DNA from 2 places in the Streptomyces sp. NPDC006487 genome. Region 1 is predicted to be linked to the other one. Evidence: riboswitches for the same ligand, from Rfam matches in the RefSeq annotation. Region 1 holds a riboswitch; the other holds the start of a gene.

Region 1 (3,292 bases):
CGGCCACGGGGGCGTCGCCCTCGTCGCCGTCCTTGGCGGTCTTCTTCGTGGCGGCCGTCTTCTTCACGGCGGTCTTCTTGACGGCGGTCTTCTTGACCGTCCGCTTCTTGGGCGCGGCGGCGGCCTCGGCCGCCACCTCCTCCTCGGTCCCGGAGGCCGACGGGTCGGATATCGCCGCGGCGGGGGTGGTGGCAGCCGTTTTGCGCGCACCGATGAGGCGCGGCGGGGCGGCGGCCTTCTTGGCGACGGTGCGCGCCGGAGCGGCGGCCGCCTTGCGCGCCTTCTTGGCGGGAGCCTTCGTGGCGGGGGCGGCGCTGACGTGCAGCGCGACGCCCTCTTCGTCCAGGACCTGGTTCAGGCTGCGCAGGACCCGCTTCCACTGGTCCACCGGGATGCGGCCGGCCTCGAAGGCCTGGCGCACGTCATCACCGTTGATGTGACCCTGCTCGCGGCCACGCTCGACAAGCGCGACCAGGGCCTCGGATTCGGCGATCTCCGTGGGGAACGTACGGGACGGGCTGAGCGACACAAGGAGCCTCTCGTTGCGAACAGATAAGGGGTGGCGGGACATCATCGCGCGAACTCGGGAAACAGACCCGAGGGGGGTCTGTATTCCGGGCCGCACGAGGACACCTGTCGGTTCATCGCATGCCCGAGTAGATTCGTTACGCGCTGAATTGAGTGACCTGCGCCACGCTGCGACCGGGGAGCCGGTCGCGGGTGGTCGCGTCCGCCCGTTTTGTCAGCCCGTTTTGCGGGCCTCGATGAGAAAACGGGCGGTGTGTGCGACGAACGGGCCTTCGCGCTCGATCTGTTCGTGCAGCTCGCGCAACCGGGCCCGATGCTGCCCGACCGTGAAGCCCGGCACCATCCAGATCACCTTCCGTAGAAAGTAGATCACGGCTCCGATGTCGTGGAACTCCGTCCGCAGCCGCTCGGAGCGCAGATCGACCACCTCCAGTCCCGCCTTCGTGGCCTCGGCGACCGCGTCGTCGGGGTGCCGGGCCCGCCGGACCTCCTCCGGCTGCGCTCCCAGGAAGTACTCCACGAGCTCGAAAACGCTCGCCGGGCCGACCTGCTGGGAGAGGTACGTGCCACCGGGCTTCAGCACCCGCGCGATCTCCTCCCACCAGATCGTGACCGGATGCCTGCTGGCGACGAACTCGAAGGCTCCGTCGCCGAACGGCAGCGGCGGTTCGTCGGAGTCGGCGACCACGACCGCGCCGAGCGGGTGCAGCAGCCTTGTCGCCTTGTCGACGTTGGGCGGCCACGATTCGGTGGCCACCGTCAGCCGGGGCAGGGGCCCGGCTCCGGCGAGCACCTCTCCGCCGCCGGTCTGGATGTCCAGGGCGGAGCCGACCTGCGCCAGGCGCCGCGCCAGGATTCCCTGATACCCCCAGGAGGGGCGCTGCTCGGTGGCGCGGCCGTCGAGCCAGGAGAAGTCCCAGCCGTCCACGGAAACGGATTCCGCTTCCGCGACGAGATGGTCGAAAGTGCGCGTCATGTCTCGATCGTCCCAGGTCCGGCGCCGGTCATCCACCGGATTGCCGGGCCGGGGGCCACGCCGGACATCCCGGGAGGTCGCCTACACTGGGCGGCGGGCCGTGACTGGCGTTCGGGTGGATCACCACCGGGGAGCGGCCCGGCGTACACCCGCATCCCGTACGCCGACTGCCGCGCGCCTGGGCGAACCGCGATCCCGCAGCGACGCTCAGGAGCCCCGATGACCACTCAGACGACCGCCCAGACCGTTTCCGCCACCCCGGACGTTCCCGCCGCCGGGACCGCCCGGCTGATGGACGGCACCGCCCTCGCCCGCCGCATTTCGGAGCGGACCGCCGAGTACGCCGCGAAGATCACCGAGCGCACCGGAACCGCGCCCTGTCTGGCCACCGTGCTCGTGGGCGAGGACCCCGCGTCGGTCACCTACGTCCGCATGAAGCAGAACCGTTGCGCCAAGGCCGGGATCACCTCGCGCCACGTGGAGCTGCCGGCCGGGACGACCACCGAGGAGCTCGTCGCCACCCTGACCGCGCTCTCGGAGGACCCGGAGATCAGCGGCATCCTGCTCCAGCACCCCGTCCCGCACCACATCGACGAGCGCGCCGCCTTCGAGGCCATCGCCCCGGGCAAGGACGTCGACGGGGTCACCATGCACTCCTTCGCCGCCATGGGCTTCGGACTGCCGGGCTTCGTCTCCTGCACCCCCGGCGGCATCATGCGCCTGCTGGAGGCCTACGACGTGGACCTGACCGGCAAGCACGCCGTGGTCGTCGGCCGCAGCGCGATCCTGGGCAAGCCCGCCGGGATGCTGCTGCTGGAGCAGAACGCCACCGTCACCTACTGCCACTCGCGCACCGTGGACCTGTCGTCCATCGTCCGGCAGGCGGACGTGCTGGTCGCCGCCGTCGGCAAGGCCGAGTTCATCCGCGGCGAGGACATCAAGCCGGGCGCCGTGGTCCTGGACGCCGGCTACAACGAGGGGAACGTCGGCGACGTCCACTTCGAGTCCGCCGCCGCACGCGCCTCGCTGATCACCCCGGTACCGGGCGGCGTGGGCCCGATGACCATCGCCGTACTGCTGGAGCAGACCGTCCAGGCCGCCGCCGCGCAGGCCGGCCTGGCCCTCGCGGACCTCTGACCCGGTCCGCACCCCCCGACGCGGACGAACGCCCCGGGCCCTTCGGTCCGGGGCGTTCCGTTTCCTCCGGTAACAGGCCGAAAGACCGATCCCGGTCCGGCGCGACAGGGCTCCAATGAATATGTGAAGCCTTCGATGGATATGCAGAAGCCCCCGGCGTCGGACGCAGCACCGGACGCGGCGGCGGTGGGCGGGAAGCGCCACCCGCGCGGGCTCGCCACCCTCGTCCTCGCCGAGCTGTGGGAGCGTTTCAGCCTCTACGGCATGGTCGCCATCCTCGTGCACTTCCTCGCCGCCTCCCGCGGCCACGGGGGCATGGGACTCCACGAGGGCACCGCGGAGGCGGTGGAGGGCGTCTACATGGCCATGATCTCGCTGCTGGCGCTGCCCGGCGGCTGGATCGCCGACCGCTTCCTCGGCGCCCGGCGGGCGGTCCTGTGGGGCGGCGTGGTCATCATGGCCGGTCACGTCCTGATGGCCGTCCCGAACCCGGTCTTCGTCTGGCCCGGTCTGGTCCTCATCGTCATCGGCACCGGCCTGCTCAAGCCGAACATCTCCGCGCTGGTCGGCCGGCTGTACGCCGCCGACGACGACCAGCGGCGCGACGCCGGCTACTCGATCTTCTACATGGGCATCAACCTGGGCGCCGTG
Region 2 (3,292 bases), on a different contig from region 1:
CTGGCCGGAACCCGGCGGGTCCCCCCGGGTCCGCCCGGCCCTGCCACGGGTACCGGACGGTAGCGGCCCGTCCGGATCTTGCCTCGGCCGAGCGACCGCTTTCCGTTCCTCCCGGCACCTGTCGGGGCTGGATGTGCCGGGCGCCATCGTGCCCGTACCGCGCCGTTGCACGGGGGCCAGCCCCCGGACCCCCGCTCCTCAAACGCCGGAGGGGCTGGATTTTGCCTGGCCGGAGCTGGATTGCCCGCAGGGCAATTCCAGCCTCGCCGGCGTTTGAGGCGCGGGGTCCGGGGCGGAGCCCCGGGGAACGGTGGAAGGGCGGGTAGGGGACGGCCCCGCAGGGACCGGCCCCCACCCGGGGGGGGTCAGGCGACGGGGAGGCCCGGGGCCGGGAAGGCGGCCATGAGGTCGGCGACCTCGGCGCGGATGGCGCCCAGGGCCGGCTCGTCACCCTTCGCCGCAGCGGCGACCGCACGCTCGATCCAGTCGGCGACCACCGGCATGTGCTCCGCGCGAAGCCCCCGCGAGGTCAGCGACGGCGTGCCGATCCGGATCCCCGACGGGTCGAACGGCTTGCGCGGGTCGAACGGCACCGTGTTGTAGTTCACGACGATCCCGGCCCGGTCCAGCGCCTTCGCCGCGATCTTGCCGGACACCGACTTCCCGGTGAGGTCGATCAGGATCAGGTGGTTGTCCGTACCGCCGGAGACGAGGTCGAATCCCCGCTCCAGCAGCGCCGCGGCCAGCGCCTTCGCGTTGGCCACGACCGCGTGCGCGTACGACACGAACGAAGGCTGCGCCGCCTCGTGGAGGGCCACGGCGATGCCGGCCGTCGTCTGGTTGTGCGGGCCGCCCTGGAGGCCCGGGAAGACCGCCTTGTCGATGGCCTTCGCGTGCTCCTCGCGGCACATCAGCATCGCGCCGCGCGGGCCGCGCAGGGTCTTGTGCGTGGTCGTGGAGATCACGTCCACGTGACCCGCCGGGGAGGGGTGCGCCCCGCCCGCGATCAGGCCGGCGATGTGCGCCACGTCGGCGACCAGGACCGAGCCCGCCTCCTTCGCGATCGACGCGAACGCCTCGAAGTCGATCGTGCGCGGGAGCGCCGTGCCGCCGCAGAAGATCAGCTTGGGCCGCTCCGCCAGCGCGAGGTCCCGTACGGCGTCGTAGTCGATGAGCCCGGTCTCGGCCTGGACCCCGTACTGCACGCCGCGGAACCAGGAGCCCGTCGCCGAGACCCCCCAGCCGTGCGTCAGGTGCCCGCCCATCGGCAGCGCCATGCCCATCACCGTGTCGCCGGGCTCGGCGAAGGCCAGGTAGACCGCGAGGTTGGCGGGCGAGCCGGAGTAGGGCTGCACGTTGGCGTGGTCGACGCCGAAGAGGCCCTTCGCCCGCTCCACGGCCAGCGCCTCGATGCGGTCGATGTTCTGCTGGCCCTCGTAGTAGCGGCGGCCCGGGTAGCCCTCGCTGTACTTGTTCTGCAGCACGGTGCCGGAGGCCTCCAGCACGGCCGCGGACACGTAGTTCTCGCTCGGGATCAGGCGCAGGGTCTCCGCCTGGAGGGTTTCCTCGGCGGCGACGAAGGACGCCAGCTCGGGGTCGGTCGCGAGCAGGGCGGGGTGGCGGTACGGGGGGTGGTGGTTCGCGCTCATGGCGGCTCCTCCGGGGTCGATGTCAGGTCTCGTCCCCGCGAGGCCCAGGCGAGCGGCCCTGTATGCGGTCGTGCGCGCACGGCTCCCCCGGAGTTGGTTCTCCGTGCGCCAGTCGCCGTGCGTGTCCGACACCTTAGCGGGCACGCCGCAAGAAAGGTTTCTCCGTCCGGCATTCGAGCGAGGATGGAAGGTGACGCCACCCTCGTCACCGGCTTGACGGACGATCGGAGACCCCGTGTCGACAACTGCTGATGCCATCCGCTCCGCCGACGCGCACAGCGCGCACAACTACCACCCCCTGCCCGTCGTCGTCGCCACCGCGGAGGGCGCGTGGATGACCGACGTGGAGGGCCGCCGCTACCTCGACATGCTCGCGGGCTACTCCGCCCTGAACTTCGGCCACGGCAACCGCCGCCTGCTCGACGCCGCCCGCGCCCAGCTGGAGCGGGTCACCCTGACCTCCCGCGCCTTCCACCACGACCGCTTCGCGGACTTCTGTACCGAGCTCGCGGCACTGTGCGGCAAGGAGGCGGTGCTGCCCATGAACACGGGCGCGGAGGCCGTGGAGACGGCGGTGAAGACCGCCCGCAAGTGGGGGTACGAGGTCAAGGGCGTACCGGACGGGCACGCCAAGATCGTGGTGGCCGCCGACAACTTCCACGGCCGGACGACGACCATCGTGTCGTTCTCCACCGACCACGAGGCCCGCGACCACTTCGGCCCGTACACCCCCGGCTTCGAGATCGTCCCGTACGGGGACCTCACCGCGCTCGCCTCCGCCGTCACCTCGAACACCGTCGCCGTGCTCCTGGAGCCGATCCAGGGCGAGGCCGGCGTACTCGTGCCGCCGGCCGGATACCTGCGGGGCGTACGGGAACTGACGCGCGAGCGGAACGTCCTGTTCATGGCCGACGAGATCCAGTCGGGCCTGGGCCGCACCGGCAGGACCTTCGCGTGCGAGCACGAGGACGTGGTCCCGGACGTGTACATCCTCGGCAAGGCGCTGGGCGGCGGGGTCGTGCCCGTGTCGGCGGTGGTGGCCGACCGCGACGTGCTCGGCGTGTTCAGGCCGGGCGAGCACGGCTCCACCTTCGGCGGCAACCCGCTGGCCTGCGCCGTCGCCCTGGAGGTCATCGCGATGCTCCGCACCGGCGAGTACCAGCAGCGCGCCACCGAGCTCGGCGACCACCTGCACCGGGAGCTGAACCTGCTGGTCGGCGGCGGTGCGGTGACCGCCGTACGGGGCCGCGGGCTGTGGGCGGGCGTGGACATCGACCCGTCGCGCGGCACCGGCCGGGAGATCTCCGAGAAGCTGATGGAGCTCGGCGTGCTGGTCAAGGACACCCACGGCTCGACCATCCGGATCGCGCCGCCGCTGGTGATCTCCAAGGAGGACCTGGACTGGGGGCTTGACCAGCTCAGGTCGGTCCTCGGCGCCTGACGGCCCCTGCCCGACGGCCGCTAGAGGATGACGTGGGGCAGGAAGCGGGCGTACTCGTCCGTGACCGGCCCCGCCGATTCCCGGATGCCGAGGCCCGCCGACTCGTCCTCGACGACCCACGCGCCGAGCACCACCCGGTTGCCGTCGAAGTCGGGCAGCGGGGCGAGGCCCTGGAAGACGTACGTCTCGTCCTCCTCCGGTG

What was found. A riboswitch is a leader RNA that binds a small molecule or an ion and turns the genes downstream of it on or off. The one in region 1 is predicted to bind ZMP and ZTP.
Region 2: it holds a riboswitch for ZMP and ZTP, as region 1 does, so the genes downstream of both, glyA (serine hydroxymethyltransferase) here and ACFYM0_RS06605 (bifunctional 5,10-methylenetetrahydrofolate dehydrogenase/5,10-methenyltetrahydrofolate cyclohydrolase) in region 1, are expected to answer to the same signal.

The regions. Positions count from the first base shown of each region.
Region 1 is NZ_JBIAHN010000003.1:312,709-316,000, reverse strand. Features, by position in the region: gene ACFYM0_RS06615 (RNA polymerase sigma factor) at 1-529, opposite strand, end outside; gene ACFYM0_RS06610 (methyltransferase domain-containing protein) at 743-1,504, opposite strand; ZMP/ZTP riboswitch at 1,595-1,695, shown strand; gene ACFYM0_RS06605 (bifunctional 5,10-methylenetetrahydrofolate dehydrogenase/5,10-methenyltetrahydrofolate cyclohydrolase) at 1,724-2,641, shown strand; gene ACFYM0_RS06600 (peptide MFS transporter) at 2,777-3,292, shown strand, end outside.
Region 2 is NZ_JBIAHN010000011.1:99,224-102,515, forward strand. Features, by position in the region: gene glyA (serine hydroxymethyltransferase) at 366-1,649, opposite strand; ZMP/ZTP riboswitch at 1,685-1,775, opposite strand; gene rocD (ornithine--oxo-acid transaminase) at 1,885-3,090, shown strand; gene ACFYM0_RS20345 (glutathionylspermidine synthase family protein) at 3,111-3,292, opposite strand, start outside.